DNA from 3 places in the Margalitia sp. FSL K6-0131 genome. Region 1 is predicted to be linked to each of the others. Evidence: riboswitches for the same ligand, from Rfam matches in the RefSeq annotation. Region 1 holds a riboswitch; each other region holds the start of a gene.
The links. Region 1 has a riboswitch for cyclic di-GMP ahead of NSQ59_RS09420 (type II secretion system protein). Riboswitches for the same ligand answer to the same signal wherever they lie in the genome.
Positions count from the first base shown of each region.

Region 2: it holds a riboswitch for cyclic di-GMP, as region 1 does, so the genes downstream of both, NSQ59_RS20220 (hypothetical protein) here and NSQ59_RS09420 (type II secretion system protein) in region 1, are expected to answer to the same signal.
Region 3: it holds a riboswitch for cyclic di-GMP, as region 1 does, so the genes downstream of both, NSQ59_RS22445 (hypothetical protein) here and NSQ59_RS09420 (type II secretion system protein) in region 1, are expected to answer to the same signal.

Region 1 covers NZ_JBBOZS010000001.1:1,954,911-1,961,131, reverse strand. Annotated here, with positions in the region: gene NSQ59_RS09440 (LysM peptidoglycan-binding domain-containing protein) at 1-916, opposite strand, end outside; gene NSQ59_RS09435 (PilN domain-containing protein) at 920-1,492, opposite strand; gene pilM (type IV pilus biogenesis protein PilM) at 1,503-2,477, opposite strand; gene NSQ59_RS09425 (prepilin peptidase) at 2,493-3,248, opposite strand; gene NSQ59_RS09420 (type II secretion system protein) at 3,378-3,836, opposite strand; cyclic di-GMP riboswitch class II at 3,917-4,000, opposite strand; gene NSQ59_RS09415 (type II secretion system F family protein) at 4,091-5,299, opposite strand; gene NSQ59_RS09410 (type IV pilus twitching motility protein PilT) at 5,299-6,221, opposite strand, start outside.
Region 2 covers NZ_JBBOZS010000001.1:4,133,011-4,139,231, forward strand. Annotated here, with positions in the region: gene NSQ59_RS20210 (methyl-accepting chemotaxis protein) at 1-1,120, opposite strand, end outside; gene NSQ59_RS20215 (hypothetical protein) at 1,164-1,874, opposite strand; gene NSQ59_RS20220 (hypothetical protein) at 1,921-2,289, opposite strand; cyclic di-GMP riboswitch class I at 2,432-2,518, opposite strand; gene yiaA (inner membrane protein YiaA) at 2,774-3,244, opposite strand; gene NSQ59_RS20230 (vWA domain-containing protein) at 3,720-5,144, shown strand; gene NSQ59_RS20235 (5-methyltetrahydropteroyltriglutamate--homocysteine S-methyltransferase) at 5,624-6,221, opposite strand, start outside.
Region 3 covers NZ_JBBOZS010000001.1:4,578,195-4,584,415, forward strand. Annotated here, with positions in the region: gene NSQ59_RS22435 (DUF2294 domain-containing protein) at 1-334, opposite strand, end outside; one part of gene NSQ59_RS22440 (IS3 family transposase) at 497-1,395, opposite strand; one part of gene NSQ59_RS22440 (IS3 family transposase) at 1,395-1,656, opposite strand; gene NSQ59_RS22445 (hypothetical protein) at 2,385-2,675, opposite strand; cyclic di-GMP riboswitch class I at 2,905-2,991, opposite strand; gene NSQ59_RS22450 (aldose epimerase family protein) at 3,133-3,990, opposite strand; gene NSQ59_RS22455 (hypothetical protein) at 4,092-4,253, shown strand; gene NSQ59_RS22460 (GNAT family N-acetyltransferase) at 5,095-5,502, shown strand; gene NSQ59_RS22465 (winged helix-turn-helix transcriptional regulator) at 5,522-5,887, opposite strand; gene NSQ59_RS22470 (MFS transporter) at 6,075-6,221, shown strand, end outside.

The sequences.
Region 1 (6,221 bases):
TAGTTAAGTGGTTATATTTCTGAATAATTTCTTCCCCATCTCTTGAATGATAGTATTTCATTGCAATAGTAAATAAGGTTTCCCCAGGTTGGACAACGTGCTTAATTACCTTGAATTGTTTAGTGTTTTTAGCCCCATCCATCGTCTTATCCTCTTGAATTAATGATTCATCTACTTCGTTAGATGTTGACTTTTCCGGTTGAACCCGAGAAACCAATGGATCCTCTTTATTGCTCGGTGGAGGAACTTCCAGCTTAGGAAGTGCAGATTTTAAGATAGATTCCAATCCCGGGTCATAAAAAATGCTGACAGTAACATTACATTCGATCGAATTGGAATTATCCTGTATGGATGTACTGGTTTCTGCTGGACCTTGAAAATCAATGGTATCAACACTTGTAATTCTTGGAAGTGATTCGATTTCCCCCAAAAAATGATAGAGATGAAAATAAGTTGGCGCTTTTAGAATAATTTCAATAGGCTCTTTCTTTACTCCATCAGGCAAAGTATTATCTTCATTGCTTTTCTTTTTTTCCTCTTCAGAATTTTGATTGAAGTTGGGTAAGGATGCTGATACATCCGAATCGCCAACCTTTTGGTTTTGGTTATCCCCAAATATAATATTTTTAATCGTAATCCCTGATGCGACTTCCGCTTTTCCAAGTTCTAATATAAAACTGTCCATATTCAAAACAACCGGAAGCTGTGTTTGCAAGTTCGTTGCATCTGTTATGAGCGCAGGATCTGTTTTTTCCTTCGGGAAAGATTTAAGCTTTTCATCTCGCAGTTCTGAATTTATATATTGTATGTTTCTTTTAGTTGGGATTATTTTTTGTATGTACAAAAGAGTCGATGTAATAAAAAATAAAAGGAAGATGATGATTGTTATAAATACTTTAAGATTTTTCCCGACCACCTTTTATTCTTCCTTTCCATTCTTATTTTTCAAATAAGATTCATTAAGTATTATCGTATATTGGGCAAAGTATCTAGGCAAAATATTTTGATCGGATGCATTCATATCAGCAGTAGTTATATTTTCGATTTTCACATCCCGAACAAATTTAGCTTGATTTAAGTGTCTCATATAATATGCTGCATCATTACTAGTATCAAATTGCACCGTTAATTGGACTGTGCGGTCATCCCGTAAAGAAAAATTTGTAATAAATCCCCTTTCTGGCAATAGCGTAATGATTTCCTTTAACATGCTTACAGTTGAAATGGGGTAATCATTTGCCCACTGTATTGCCTTCTTTAAATCAAGGATAGCCTGCTGCTTTTTATCAATCGGAATATTTTGTTTTACTTTATTTAATTGTTTTTCATAGATTAATTGGCTATTCAATACTGCCTCTTGCTGTTTTATAGACGTATAATAGGAATAAAAAATAGCTAGGGAGACTGCCAAAATAATCAGAATCCCTGATAGGACAAACCAAAATAAATTGGGACGGTGTTTTTTTTCTATAAGATTAATGTCTACTAGCATGCATTTACACCTACTTTAATGTTAAACCGATGCATTCCGAAAAAACGGGTGGGATGTTAATATTCTTTTTTGTCTGGAATAATGAGTCTGTAAGGGGTTGAACCTTAATAGTACTATGCTCTTTTAATTGTTCCACGTACTGGCTAATATATGGATGCTCTCCAGCTATTAATAATTTATTTATTTCATATTGACCATTTGTTAAATTAAATTGATAGAAGTTTCGAATTCGATCGATTTCCCGTTCTATTTGTTGAATTTGTCCTGTTTTCACTTGAGAATCCTCTTTCATTGCCCAATTTTCATAAGTATATCTTGAGGATTGAAATTCTAATTCGAATTGATCAGTAAAATGAATTTGATGAACATATAATGGTTTATGTTCGTAGAATATCGATAATTGGATGTATGCTAATTGAATTTGAACAACTAAAAGATGCTCATCTCGGCTGGCAAGATCCAAATGATAATATAAACGATATAAAGACAGAATGGATAAATCCATCACAACCGGTTTTAATTTTATTTTTTTTAAAAGATTTACATATTGCTGGACAACCGATTCACGTGAAGAAATCATTAAAACCTCACGATGATCTTGACCTGCCTTCCATTCTACTGCTTCAATAAGCGGATCTTCAAATGGCAAATGCAGGCTCTCCCCGACAGACATGTAAAGATAGCCTTTAATTTCTTCTGTAGGAACCTCCTCTGGAACAAGCACCTTTCTTACAATGGTATGTCCATCCGATAGACACAAATATGTAGGCATTCTTCTAATTTTATTTTCGTAGAGAAATTGCTCCAGTAAAGTCCTTAATGTGGGAGCATCTTCAATTAGTCCACCACGGAGAACTCCTTTAGGTAAGCATTTTTGACCAAATTTAAGGATAACATTATTTTTACCGGTTACGATAAAACGAACGTAATGGTCCGTAAACATTAAATGTAAACGATGCTGTCTAGAAAATAGTTGTAGGTCCATTTACTTCACTCCCCATTACATAAACATGCTTACATACCATGAAATAATATTATCTCCGAAAAAAAATGATAGAATTGCACCTGCACCAATGAAAGGGCCGAATGGTATAGGTTTTCTCTTTTTATATTTTCGTGCAATCATCATTAAAATACCAAAGACTGCACCAAGGAAAGTAGCAATTAGGAACGTTAAAAAAGTATATTTTAGCCCTAGTATTATGCCAAGGACAAAAAATAATTTAATATCTCCACCGCCCATTGCACCTTTACTTAATATAGCTATTAGAAATAATAGGGCAAATCCAAAAACAGCCCCGACTATAGGGTCCCACCAAGGTTCGGAAGGAAACATAATCTTTAAGATAATAAATATTACGGTAAAAATTAATAGAATTTTATCTGGAATAATCATATAAATAAGATCTGATACTGTAATAATCACTATTAATGATAAAAGCAATAAAGCAAATAGCAGCTCAATTCCCCAGCCTGATTTAGCATATGCGAATGCAAATAAGCACCCTGTAATTGCCTCCATAACAGGATAGATATAAGAAATAGATGTTTTACAGGAACGGCATTTTCCTAATTGAAAAATAAAAGAAAATACGGGGATTAATTCAAACCAGCGCAATTTATGCTTACAGTGCGGACACTGTGATCCTGGATAAATAAGTGATTTTTTTTCAGGGATACGTAAGCCCACTACGTTAAAGAAAGATCCAAGAATCAAACCTACTACTGCAAAATAGATTGTCCAAAATATATTCATTGGTTGAGAGTTTGTGCTCCTTTTCAATTTATGACACTTTCATTATTTGTATATTATCATATGATAGAAATATATGTTATAAAAAAAGGAGCATTGGATGCCCCTTTTTTTGATTATAAAGATATCAGTTTATTTTGCGTTTCCTGCATTTAATTTTGATTCATCTGCATTTACAACCTCAGTTCCACCAGAAGATACTAGAACGATTGTATAGTTATATTTTCCATTACTATCTTTTGTAATGGTTACTTTACTTTTTTCATCATTATATTTATCTCCCTTTTTAGAAGGGTCCTGTGGAATATTATCTAGATAACCAGCACTCACTAATTCACTTAATTTTAAATCCCTAGTTCCTGTTGAACTTGGGAGAATTTTATCATCTTGCGCAGCCACACCTATCTTCGCAGCATTAATAATCATTAACCCGTTTGAAATGTGTGCATCTGTCCGTGATTTGTTGATAAGTCCCCCTACACTAGGCACTGCAATAGCGGTTACAATCGCAAGAATAACAATTACAGCAAGCAATTCAACAAGAGTCATCCCTTTTTGATTCTTCATTACCTTTTGGAATCTGCTTCTCATTTTCTCTTCTCCTTCTTTAAATATGTAATAAAAAAGCCAACTTCATATTTATTAATCTAGGATGTTAATAGGTTAATAAACATAAAATTGGCGGGTTGCACTACAAGCTCCGAGCCATTCAAGTGCCCATATACAAATGACTCTTCTTCGCTTCCAATTTCTATCTTAAATCTAAGCTCATTATACTATTCCAAATATCGCTATTACAACATATTTTTACTAATCTATACATAATTTTTATAGTGATAGTCGATTTATTGGATATTTTGAAACACGCTATACATTGGGATGGTGATGGCCGCAACAATCGTTCCTACAACTCCGGCGAGAAAAACAATCATCATAGGCTCTAAAAGAGATTTCAATTGCTCTGTTGCCTGATCAACCTCAGATTCATAAAATTCCGCAACTTTTTCTAACATATAGTCTATTGTTCCTGATTGTTCGCCTATGATCATCATTTGTGAAACTAGAGGGGGAATAGCCCAATGATCCTTCATGGGTTCTGCAATTGACTTTCCCTCTTCTATATAATTCTTTGATTCGCCAAGGATTTTGGCAATCACTTGATTTCCAACGACATTTTCCACAATGCTGATTGCATGCAATATCGGAACGGAAGAAGCAAATAATGTGCTAAGAGTTCTAGTCATCCTTGCTAAAGCTGCTTTTTGGATAATTTTTCCGAATACTGGAATTTTAAGTTTTATCATGTCCAAATAAAAGCTGCCATTTTTCGACCTTACCAATAAATAATATCCTAATAACAACAACAGCAGAAAAAGTATAAATAACCAAAAATAATGCACAACAAATTGACTAGAATTTAGCAGCCACAATGTTAAAGCTGGCAATTTTGCATTAAATGAAGCAAACATGCCAGCAAATTTGGGAACAATCACAGCTAGCATAAAGATAACTACCGCTATTGATATAATTGCCAATATGATTGGATAGGACATTGCCGCCTTAATTTTCTGCCGAGTTTGATGCTGCTTTTCAAAATAAACAGCCATTCTTTCCAAAATCTCCTCTATTTGACCGCTAGCCTCCCCAGCTTTCATCATATTGATAAACATGGAGGGAAAAATAGTTGGAAATTTTTCAGCCGCTTCGGTATAAGATTTTCCTGTTTGAATATCCTCATATATATTGTAAAGGGTTTGTTTTAAAACACGATTTACTGTTTGCTCCGCTAAAATTTTTGTTGAATCAACAACGCTAATTCCCGCCTTAATCAATGTACTGAATTGACGAATATAAATGACTAAATCTTTATGCTTTATATTTGGCTTTATAACATTAATTTCCCGATACAATATTCCCTTTAATTCTGTTAAAGAACGGATCGCAATACCTTTTTCTTTCATCTTTAAAACGGCTTCATTATAATTTGCCGCCTTCAGTTTGCCTTTTACCCTTTCACCTTTTCGATTCCTTCCGATATATTGAAAGACTGCCATTAAAGAACACCATCCAATAAATATGGTCTAGCGTCATTTGCTGAAATTTTTTCTTGTTCCACTAAAGCTTGAATCGCCATTTGCATCGTTTGCATTCCCGCTGCTTTACTTGTTTGCATAACGCTTTGAATTTGATGGATTTTTTCATTGCGAATTAAATTTCGGATTGCAGGATTATTAATTAAAATCTCAAAGGCACCAATTCTGCTATTTTGTTGCTTATGTTGAAATAATCTTTGCGAAATGATAGCCCGTAATACGGAAGCCAATTGAATTCTAACTTGTGCTTGTTGTTCTGATGGAAATACATCAATGATTCGATCAATAGTTGTCGGTGCGTCCGTTGTATGCAAGGTAGCTAGTACCAAGTGTCCTGTTTCTGCAGCAGTTATCGCCGTTGATATTGTTTCTAAATCCCTCATCTCACCCACGAGGATAACATCGGGATCTTGTCTTAAACATGCTCTTAAGGCATTGGAGAATGATTTTGTATCAAACCCTATTTCTCGCTGGTCAATGATACATGTCCCGTGTTTATGTAAATATTCAATAGGGTCTTCTAGTGTAATAATATGTTTTTTAACGGTACGATTCATCTTATCTAGCATCGCTGCTAAAGTAGTCGACTTTCCACTTCCGGTTGGCCCTGTCACTAATATCAGACCTTGGGGCTGTATAGCAAGGTCGCTAAGAACCGATGGCAATCCTAATTCGTCAAATGTAGGGATTCTAGTAGGAATAACCCTAATAGCTAAACTGATACATGAACGTTGGTGAAATGCATTCACTCGAAAACGTGAAACCCCTTCTATTCCATAGGAAAAATCAAGTTCCCCTGTTTCTTTAAATTGCTTCCACATGGAATCAGGAATAATCGCTTTTGCCATTTCTTCTGTATCACTAGGCTTGAGCGGCTCTTGTC
Region 2 (6,221 bases), 2.2 Mb from region 1:
CAAGTAATTTGTTTACATCATTTTTTAACTCTACAAGATCTTTTGCTTCCTCTACAAGTTTTTCCATTGTATGTAGTTCATCATCACTAATTTCAATTAGTTCCTCAAACATTTCAACAGATTCCCGAGAAATAGAAGCTATCTCCACAATTGCTGTCATTATCTGCTGAGTAGCAGAAGATAATTCTTCTGTACTTGCGGAAGTATTTTCATTATTTTCAGCAATGATCTTTGTAGTAGATAGTATCTTTTCGAACATGGCTCCAACCTCGACAATAGTCGAATTTGTTTCTTTAAATTCTTCTGTTCCCTGTTGCATGGACTCGACAACTATTTCCGTTTCTTCTTGTATATTCTTTACAATATTTGATACTTCAGAAGAAGACTGGCGTGATTGTTCGGCCAATTTTCGAACCTCATCCGCAACAACCGCAAATCCTTTACCATGTTCCCCCGCACGGGCAGCTTCTATTGCTGCATTCAATGCTAATAAATTAATTTGTTCTGAAATCCCTGTAATCACTTTTACAATAGTGCCGATTTCGTGAGATTTTTCTCCGAGTTTATTTATTGCATCAGATGTTGTATTTATCGTTTGATTAAATTGCTCCATCTTTTCTAAGGAATTCTTTAGCTTCTCGTTTCCATCTTGCGTCAATGCTAAGGTAGTATTCGATTGTTCTGAAATTTGATTGGATCTCACTGATAGATCTTCGATAGCCTGTGCCATTTCTTCCATAGATGCGGCGCTTTCTTCTGTGGCGACTAATTGTTTCTGTAAGCCTCTGCCTACCTCATCAATTGCCGCTCTTACAATATCGGCTTTCTCAGAAGCATATTCACCCGTTTCAGCGAGATTTTCTCCTATATCATTGACATTTTTTGAAAAGGAAAAAAACGTTTCCCTAACTCGGCTGAAAAACTCAATTAATTGATTAAATACAGTATGATCAGAACTTCTTTCATTCACTTTATTTATGATATTACCTGCTGCTACTTCTTTCATTCCATTTATTATCTCTTTATTAATTTGATGACGTTTTATTGAATAATACCGGTAAGCAAAATAGACTGATACCACCAATAAAATAACAATAATACCTAGCAAAATAGCTTCCATGATATATAAATCCCCTAACTCCTTTTAATTATTGATCATTATTTTAAAGCTCTTTTAATAGAATATATGTTCCATCCGCTACATTTTCAGGAATACCATTCAATTTACTATTTTCCTGATATTTATGAACAATATAATTTCCATCTAAATCTATATATTTTTGTATATTATGATATTTTTCCATTACACGTATAGACTTCGGATTTGTCGCTTCCGCTAAAATAGCCTTCAACCCTTGTGTTTTTGCTTTTGTAATCAAACTATTTCCTAATTGTTGAATAATTTCGTGCCGGTCATGTTCCGCAATTACTCCTAACATGAATAGGTGCAATAACTCTCCATCTCGGATTTCTTTTCCGTGTCGTTTTTGATAATCTTCCATGAAACGTTTATCCACATCTTCCAAAACATGCAGAATGACATTCATATCATAAAAAGAACCTTCAAATACATCTTCTCCGATAATCTCTGGTGCATTTGTATCTCCAGCAAGCACCCCAACAACATTATTGTTACCATCCAAAGCGACTGCGCAATATCCCTGCTCTACAGTAGAGTCTAAATAATCCTTGGTAAACTGATAGAAATCATCATAATCTAAATGTAATTGACCTACCATCGGTTCCTGAACCCATTTCCCAGCAACATCCACTCCAATAAATGTTCTAGCAAGACACTCTGCTGCTTTCTGAATTAAATCTGTTTGTTCCTTTGTAACAATTTCATAGGTATATAACGCTTGTGTTGTTTGCACTAGTTGATCTTCCTTTCAAATAATAGATGAAAAATTATCTTTCTATTTACATAGAGTAAGGTACTTTATCGACAAATGTACCTGCGAACACTATTCTTTCAAGTGCATTCCTAATTTGCACTTGAGCAATTTTAGAGGAAGGTTTTACTACAAGGATATCCTTAAAACCTAAGCTAGAATAAAATTTCATCGTTTGCTCCAACTGCGGTACAACCTTTGATGGGACAGGTGTTTGGTGAGTCGCATCGACAACAAACGTATATTCTTGTCTTGTTACTTTATTAATCGTATCCTGTAAATCTATCATATAACCTTCTACATCTTCCTCCCTCATTAATCCATGCACCTGTACATGAACTTCCTTCGCGCCTTCATTAATTGCCATTTTGTATTTCTTTTTATCTACGACTATCATCTTTTCATCTCCTTTTTCTCTATAGTCTGCTATACTTCTTTGTTAACCTTTGCACATTCTTTTCGAACGAGTGCAATAAAAAAAGCTATCCCAGATACAGATAAGGACAGCCAAATCATCGAATAATCGCATGTTTATTATTCTTGGCAACCCGACTATCATTATCCTAGAGGATATTAGACTCGTAGCTTTGCGTCCTTACCTTTCGATAAGTTTGCCTTTTTCAATTTTAGACAAAAAAGCAGTACTAAGCTCATGATGATATTGAACTATTACATTATAAATTATTTATAATTTTTTGTCGAACTAGAATTTTTTACTTTGTTTGCATATGATTAGGCAAATCCCAATGCATCGTTATATATAGGAAAAGAAGCATTCGACATAAAATGACGAATGCTTCTTTTTCATTAGAGATATCTTATTTTTTTATGGATGTGGCGCTTTCTCGTTAGTTTGATACGGCAGAACCGTCCCCGCGTGTTCAATCTCTTTCTCTTGCTCTCTGTGTATCTCTAATATTTTTTTGAACTGTTATGGCCGCAAATAAACTAAGGACAAATGCCATGCCATAAAAACCCTTTTCGCTTAAAACAATACTTCCCGCATTGTATAAACCGATGGCCATTAATAAAATGGATATCATAAGTGCAATCCAACTAATGCCATAATAAATATTGGTAACCGGTATACCCTCATCTTTATCTCTGACCGCTTTTTGTAAGGATACCGCTGAATAAAGTCCAAATATTAAAACCGCAAAGTAATACCCTTTTTCGTTCAATTCCATCGTTGCATTAAACAAACCGATAAGATAAGCAACAACACCTATTAACAGCGCTGCCCAAGAAGCACCTTTGAAAGCTGGAGTCGGTTCTCCCTCTTTTCTTTCCACTTTCACCTTTGGTTCATTTTGTTTTTCTTTATCCATTAAAATCTCATTATCAACAGACATCGAAAGTTTCTCCCCCCATATTCATTTCTCAGAAAAGTAGAACACCATCACCATAGCTCATGATCGTGTTCTGCCTACACCTATTATATAGAGTTTTTTCTAAATGGTATATATTTTCAGTCAATTCCTTTTTATTATTTTTATACTCGCAAATAAGGGAAAACACACTGCCAAGTCTTTTTGTTTCGTTACAACTTGTGTTCCTGAACACCCTGTCATCAAGAGTAAAGCAAAACAAACAATGACCGAAATCTGTTTGTACACATATTCGAGATTAGATTGGTCTGGGTTTCATCTGATTTATTTTATACGACTCAGGAAGTACTTTTTCACTAGTCTTATAGGTATAAAGTCGGAATTTTTAATTATAAGGAAAAAAGGTAAAAACTTTTCGCTATAATTGGAAGATATAGTATGTATTTACAATTTTGTTAGTGCAAAAATCACATTTTTTGCTTGAAGAGGAGTGGGGGAAATGAAAAAACTGTTAGGAATTTTTTTAACGGTTAATTTGCTACTTGTCGGCTGCAACGGAGAAAAAGTCGCCAATAAAGAAAACGATCATTCCAGAAAAACAAAAAAGGCGGAAGCGGTGCAAAAGAAAGAGAAGAATAATTGGCAATCAATACTAAACGATATCCAGCTGGATTCAACCAAAGAAGCTTTAAAGGATCAAAAAGCTGGAATATTAGTAAAAGATAATACGATGGAACAAGAAACAAAAGATGTCCCATTGTTCCCGACTGATATGGACAGCGAACTGAAGGGTAAGCTGACAGAACAATTAAAGTCATTAACGGAGGAAACGAAGAACCCGGAAAAGCTTGAAAAAGGATTACTCTATTTACTTGGGAGTCCCTATTATAAGGATGTCATTGAAAAAGCAGAAGCATTTAAACCTGACTTTAAAGAACCGGATTTGCCGGAACCGGAAAAAATGACTAAAACAGAAAATGGGAAAGCAAAAAGCTCAAAAGCAATCATATTACTGGATGCGAGCTCCAGTATGCTGCAGAAAGTTGGAGGCAAAATGAAGATGGCCATTGCCAAAGATGCGGTCAAACGTTTTGCGAAAACAATCGGGCAAACAAGTGATGTTTCTCTCATTGTATATGGACATGTCGGAAGTTCTGCTGATAAAGATATGAAAAAGTCGTGCAGCGCAATTGAAGAGAAATATACAATGGGAAAATACAACGAAAACACGTTTGTCAAAGCGGTAAACTCCTTTCAAGCGAAAGGGTGGACACCGCTTGCAGGAGCGATAAAGAAAGCGAAGGAAATGGCAAAAGACTATGAAGCCGATACGACGATTTATATCGTCAGTGACGGTGCGGAAACCTGCGGAGGCAATCCAGTAAAAGAAGCCGAAGCATTCGCATCTGTAAATAATGAGTATAAAGTAAACATCATCGGCTTTGATGTAGATTCCAAATCGGAAGATCAATTAAAGAAAGTGGCGGACGCGGGGAACGGCAAGTATTATTCCGCTAATAATCCGAACGATTTAAGTAAAACCATCGAAGAACAATGGCTTCCTTCCGCGCTCGATCTTGCTTATTCTTTTACGAAGGCACCTGATCCATGGGAAGTTTTAGCAGAGTATAAACGATTTGATTCACTAAGTGAACCGCTGAAAAATATGATATCGCGCGAAAATGACAGATATACGAAAGCAGTCCAGTTACTGGAAGAAAACCATTGGATCGATTCGGAGACATCTTCAACCCTGCGGAACTGGTTATCCGAAAGAAACGAACAATTACGAAATTTCGCTTCCCAATTAAGTCAAGAAAAATATAAAGAAATCGATGACAGAGCGAGTGAAATTAGTAAAAAGGTAAAAGAATGGACAGATAGAATGTGGAAGCTGAGAAAAGAAAGCGGGAAAGTATGGTAGTAAAGTAAGAAACGAACATGATTTGAACATTTTTACCCCGGCATGAAAATTATTCTGGGCCAATCGATATCAAAGCTGTATTCATGAAATCAGATTTTCTATTTCCACAAAGATTCCCTAGTCCACTATAAACTTTTCTATCGGTTTATGGTAAGATTAAATTCCTTGGCAGGGGCAACTAAAAAAGAGAGTTTGCATTTTATTGCGAACTCTCTTTTTTTCATGAGGAGCACTTGAACATTTTGTGTTAGGGCTTGAATAATTAAAAAATCAGATACTTTTCTACGATAAATAAAACTTAATATGAAAATTGGAAGAATGTGCATGCGATAGAAGGCAAGAATAATAAATAGACAATCGTTCATTTCAAATTCTGCCTATTTCATCTTTCCTAGAAAAAACACCCAAAACTGTTTATTTAACAACACTTTTGGGTGATTCACCGTTTTAAAACAACTTGGTTAAAAATTAGTTATTTCCTATCCCCATATTTCTTTAGAAATATCTACAATATATTTCAACTTCGCCCATTGTTCTTCTTCGGATAAAATATTCCCATGATGAGTAGAAGCAAAACCGCATTGAGGGCTGATACATAATTGCTCTAATGGTACGTATTTTGTTGCTTCCTTCACGCGTGCTTTAATGGTCTCCTTATCTTCTAATTTACCATGCTTCGATGTGAAGACACCCAGCACGACTTGGGGGCCCCCATTTGGAATGTATTCCAAAGGTTTGAAATCTCCCGAACGATCGTCATCATATTCCAGGAAAAATCCGTTGACTTTTTCTTTTGCAAATAAGGTTGGCGCGATTTTTGCATAACTGCCTTCAAAAGCCCATTTCGATCGGTAGTTACCACGGCAAAGATGAGTCGTTACAATTAGATCTTCCGGTTTATCCTCCAGTACTCCATTTGCAACACGTAAGGCTAATTCTATTAATTCTTCACGGGAATAACCGCTATCATGAAATGGAATTTCCGGTGCATTAAGACCTGCAATGTAGACATCATCTAGCTGAAGATAACGGCAGCCAGCATCATAAAAGGCTTTAATTGCCTCGCGGTACGCTTGA
Region 3 (6,221 bases), 2.6 Mb from region 1:
ATTTGAAAACCATCAGTCGTTCTCCAGTACGAGAGCTTATATCGGTATGGAATCCCTTTACTTCCTCCCCAGTAATCGTCAATATAATTTCCTTAAGATTCTCTATCCCAGATTCAACTAACTCAGATCGTGTTTTTTTTATAGTCAACATTCCATCTTTGGTTTCACAAACAGTATATTCTGCTGGAGTTAAAATTCCTTGTAAATTGACAATGATCATATCCCTTAATATATCTGTTTTAACAGATAAAGAGCCTCTTCCAAGATAGTCCTTTTCCCATTGTGTTATGGCCTTACTTATTTCCGATTCAATAAAACCTTTCGAAACTTTCAATATTATATATCCTCCTTGTACTAAAAATCCGTACACTCCTTATTAAACAATTGATACTACGTCAAGAAAATAGACACAGATTTTTCTACCGCGCTTTCGCTTGGTGGCCTTCATCAAAAAGTTTAAATAAAGTGCGATTTAAACTTTTTGATGAAGGTAAAATCAAGCTGCAGAATTACTATACATTCGCTCAAATTCATTTGGTGTACAGTAGCCCAATGTTGAATGAATCCGCTTAGAATTGTAGAAGAACTCGATGTATTCAAATAATGATTTCTTCGCTTCTTCTCTTGTTCTATACTTGGTTTGATAAACTAACTCACGTTTAAGAATACCGTGAAACGATTCAATGCAAGCATTGTCATAACAGTTTCCTTTACGGCTCATACTACCAATCATATGATACTTTTTTAATAGTTTCTGATACTCAGAGGAAGCATATTGAACACCTCTGTCTGAGTGATGAATGACGCCTTTTCCCGGCTTTTGACGCTTGTAAGCCATTTTTAATGCAGAGATAACCAATTCCTTTGTCATAGTTTTGCCCATAGCCCAACCTACTATTTTACGAGAATATAAGTCCATTACGGTCGCCAAATACAACCAGCCCTCATTGGTCGGTATATAAGTGATATCCGTTACCCAAAATTGGTTTGGTTTGCTTGCTTTAAACTGTCGATCTAGGACGTTTTCACTTACTGGATGTTTATGTTTTGAATTGGTCGTAGCCTTGTATTTCTTGACTGTACAAGACTTCCATTGGTTCTTCGTCATAATACGGGAAACCGTACGCTCACTTACCTTCATGCCACGTTTATTAAGGGTTTTAGTAATTTTCACGCTGCCGTAACGTTGTTTAAATTCTAAATGGGTCTTCAGAATTTTTTGTGCTAATTTCTCGTGCTTTTTCTGCCGGTTACTTTTTGGTCGGTTTAACCATTTGAAGTAACCACTCTTGGATACTCCCAGGACTTTGCACATCTTCTCCACTCGGAATTGGGAGCGATTCTTATGAATAAATTCATATTTTACCGAGGGCTTTTCGCGAAGTAGTGCATCGCCTTTTTTAAGATTTCATTTTCCTCCTTTAAATCGCGCATTTCTTTCTGAAGAGCTTTTAAAGCAGCACCTTCCGAGGAGAAAGATTGTACAGCCTTGATTTCCGGTTGTTGACCATACTTTTTCATCCAACCATGTAATGTATTTTCGTTTACACCAACTTCTCTCGCCACTTGAGCTACAGATTTATGGTTTTCGCTAATATACTTTACAGTTTCAATTTTAAAAGACTCTTCGTATCGTTTACCATTACCTTTTGCCATACGGACACACCTCATTATAATTGATATATTTATTATAACAATCTGTGTCCACTTTTTAGTCTAGCATCAAATTTCCTTTTTTATTTTAATAAATGTATTAGTATATGTTTTATAGCTTTTATAGAAAGCTACAATAACTTATTGCATTGAATTCCTAACACGGTTTTCTTTCATGGTAACTTACGATTCTGATCATTAACGATTCCTCTTTGGTCATTTAAGTTAGCCACCTATATTTTATCAAAGGCTCTTTACATATACTATAGTACCTTTGAGAAGAAAACTTGAAAAACATCCTAATCTTTTTAAGTAGAGTGCCCCGAATCGAATCACATATTAGGATTGAAAAGAACTCGTGTATTTTATGTTATCAGAGAAAAAATGGATTATTAAGTTAGTTATGGGGGGATCCAGTCCACTAATATAATGAACGAATGAGGTTCAAGATGAAAAAAGCTCCTCCAGATGGAAAAGCAATGGTTGGTTATGGAGAACTTAGCTATAAATAAGAGCTAAATTCTTCCTTTCATTTTTTTCAGCGTTATGGCAGAAGCAGTATGATCATCACGAGTTCAGTAAATGGATAAAGATTTTCACAATGAACTGCCTTTTAGATTAAATAACTTATAAGACCAATATCAACTTCAGGAACGGAGAAAGTTATCGTCTATAAGTATTTGAAATAACAAGAGGGTCTATAACTTTTACAAGGCTGTATACCAATTATATTATTTTCGCTCTTTGTATTGATCGATTCCATATAAAATATATTGTAGATAACTTATGGGACTCGAATTGCGATTTTTAATAATTTCGAGCATCTCTAAAAGTTCAAGAATTTGTCTCCTCGGTAAATTAGTAAGAATATAATCGACAATTTGATCCCCTGACATCTCAACTTCCAGCTTCTGGTTTACTAAAAAGGTCAAACTATTTGCCGGAAAAATATATGAATATAAATGCTCTTTTATTTGATTATAGCTATATCTATCTGACTTCTGGTTTACGTCTATTGCCATCTTTAATAAAATCCTTCTTTCTTTAAACAATTTTCTCTAAGATAGAGAAACAAATGGAAAAAATGTCTTGGTCAGACAATTTGACTTTGTGGTTTTCTTCACAAAAATCCAGGACAAGACGAGCAGACAGTGGGGAGTAGACCGCATAAAGGAGGAATTCCGAAATCATAATAGGAATACTTAATAAGACAAGATTTCAAAATCTTTTTCATATTATTATCAATAAACTTTCGGTAACCCGGCGATCATCATTCTTCCGAACCTTAGACCCGTGGCTTTGCGTCCCCATTTTTCAAAAGGTTTGCTATTATCGTTGTTTTTACCTTTTAAACATATCATTTTTCGGTTACTTATATCAATCATTTTTCAGCAAAAAAAGAGAGAATTCGACACTTAGATGAAACTATCTATTGAGGCTATGCGATGAAAAAAATTAAAGACAAGGAGACACCTTGTCTTATTCCACCTTGATTTGAAAAAAGGTCGTTAACGACTCATTTGGTTTTAAATACACCAATTCTTCTTTTTGATTCATTTCATATGTTTTTGCCATCCATGGTTCAACACAAACAAATTCCTTCCCATGTTCTGTCCAACAGACAATATAGTTAAATTCCTTGCCATATTCTAATGAAACTAGTTTATTTGTTTCCTCAAGTTTAAATTGGACTTCGTTTTTCACAGTGTCCAGTAACATCAACGATTCTTTTTTATCAGATAAGTCGATGATCCCTTTAAATATTTTCTCTTGATTGTCATTATAATCAAGATATGTTTTGGCGTCAGATTCTATGGTTAATACCTTTTTCGACGTTTTAAAATATGGATGGAATCCGGCATAAAATGGCATTTCTAATTCGGATAAATTTTTATAATCCTGTTCTATATAAAGAGTATTCTCTTTTAAGATATATTTAAAAACAACCTCAAAATCAAATGGATAAGATTTTCTTGTTTCTTCATTACTTTCTAATCTTAAAGTAATCGATAACTCCCCTTCTGTAGAAGTCTTTACTACTTCCCAAGGCATATTTCTCGCAAAACCATGATTTTTCATTTTATAGGTATTTCCTTGAAGTTCGTATTCACCTTTTTGCAATTGTCCGCTTATGGGGAATAAAATTGGAATTCCTCCTCTAATGTTTGCTTCTCTATCTAACAGAGTTTCCCTATTTAAATAAAGAATTTCGGTGCCGCTGATCCCGAATTCTGTGATTATTCCACCGCGTTCCGGTACAACTTTTATGTATGAATCTCCATCTCTTAATTCGTATATTTTTAAACCTTCGTCCATTAGTTCTTGAATTGAATACATTGCACCTGTCTCCTTTTTGCTTCTATATCATTGTTGTTGCTTCCACCCACTATTATGGCATATATTATTAAAAGATTGCATTTGTGCGGAGGGAGACTTATATGAAAAATAAAAAAAAGCAAATCATATTTTTTCTTATATCCATCCTATTTATTTTAGGAGGTTTATTTACCGGGATTTATTGGATGACACATATTGACCAATTTAAGAAAAATGGCATGATTGAACGTAGTACTATTACTTATACTAAAAGTGTTATATAAAGGGAATAGGATTGCTTTTCTTTGGTTTAGTAAGGGGTAACGAGTGGGGAATTTCCGTGCTTTGTTACCGCTTTTGCGTTCTGAATTTGATTGTGGCACAATTATTCATCATCTATTGTTACCTGTTTCATGCTTTAGCACCTTCCATGGGAATATTCAGCCGTTCATTGTTACCATTTTTCCGTTTTATTCTCCTCTTCGGGCACATTCAACCGTTGATCGTTACCGTTTTCCCAGTCCGGCATTGTGTTCAGGCACGATTCTCCTTCTACCGGATTCCCGCTCTGACCTCATAAAAAAGCACGATTAAACGTCCATTTTCAATTAGCGGTAATAAACCTTATCCATTTTTGTCATCTTTCTTTAATATTGGCATCTAATGATAATATACACTCTTTAAAGGTGGTGACTAATATGTGGATTTATATTGTTCTTGCATTTGTCATTATCCTACCCATCATTTTCTTTAGAGTAACTTCAAATACGACAAAACAGATCAATAAAGATATTGAAAAAAATCCTTTTGACCAGCGGAATAACCCTCCGCCACCTCCACCAGGACCGGGAATATTCTAACTTCAGCACCGTTTTTGGTGCATTTTTTGATTCAATTGTGACAATTTTGTTTCTCATCTAATTCTAATTTATTTTTCATTAATTTTTAGGTTTGAGAGATTATGATGTAATTGTTAATAGGACAAGCTAGTAATTTTCCTACTTGATTATGGTCCCCTCCATTATCAAGTAACCCCCTTATTTAAATACCCTAATCCTTTTTCCGGCTTTTATAGCCGGAAATTTTTTTATGAGTTAAAATGAAATAAAAAAAAGGGGATAAATCATGATAGATTATAAAATATTTTATGAAGCACCTGCACCGGAGGAATATAATGAACTGCGGGTCAAAGCAGGATTAAGCTCTAAAGATCTCAATGCTTCCAAAACAGGCCTGAAAAACTCCACTCTTGCTGTAACTCTTCGATTTGGAGAAAAATTAATCGGGATGGGAAGAATTATTGGAGATGGTGGCAACTTCTATCATATTGTTGATATTGCAGTTGATCCCGCCTATCAAGGACAAGGACTAGGAAAAACGATTATGACAGAGCTGACAAATTACTTGGATAAAAATGCACCTGCAGATTCATATGTAAGTTTAATTGCAGATTTGCCTGCAGATCAACTATATAAAAAGTTTGGTTTTGATTATACACAGCCAAAATCCGTTGGAATGTATAAAAGATATTAAGGGTATTCGAAAAATACCCTTATTTTTCATTTAAAATACTTTCTTCTAATACCTCAGATTTGTCTCCGTATACTTTATCTAAATGAAATTCTCCCCATGCACATAAAGAATCTAAAATACCTTTTAAACTCCAACCATACTCACTCAATTCATATTCAACTTTTGGCGGAACTTGATTATAGATAATTCGTTTAATAACCCCATCCGCTTCCAGTTCTCTTAATTGCTGTGTAAGCATCTTTTGGGTAATCTGCGGCATAAGGCGTTTTAATTCGCTAGTCCGTTTTTTTCCATGTGTTAAATGACATAAAATAACACATTTCCATTTTCCCCCAATCACTTCCAGTGTTGCTTCTACTCCGATGTTGTACTTCTTTTTTGGCATGATTGCTCCTCCTACTCTATAGGAACTAAAAAGTACCTATAAAACCTTCAGGTACCTATAGCACTTTAAAGTACGTACTTTTCAATACGTTTTATATATCCCATAATAGCATTTGTCGACGGGAAGTTCACTCATATATTTTTTCAATTACACCATTCTATATATACATTTATTAAGGAGGATACAAATGACAGCAAATAAAAATCGAAGTACGTTTGCCTTACTAGCGTTAGCTGTAAGTGCATTTGCTATCGGTACAACTGAATTTATTAGTGTTGGATTATTGCCGTTGATCGCGAATGATTTGAAAATTTCCGTTACAACAGCGGGATTA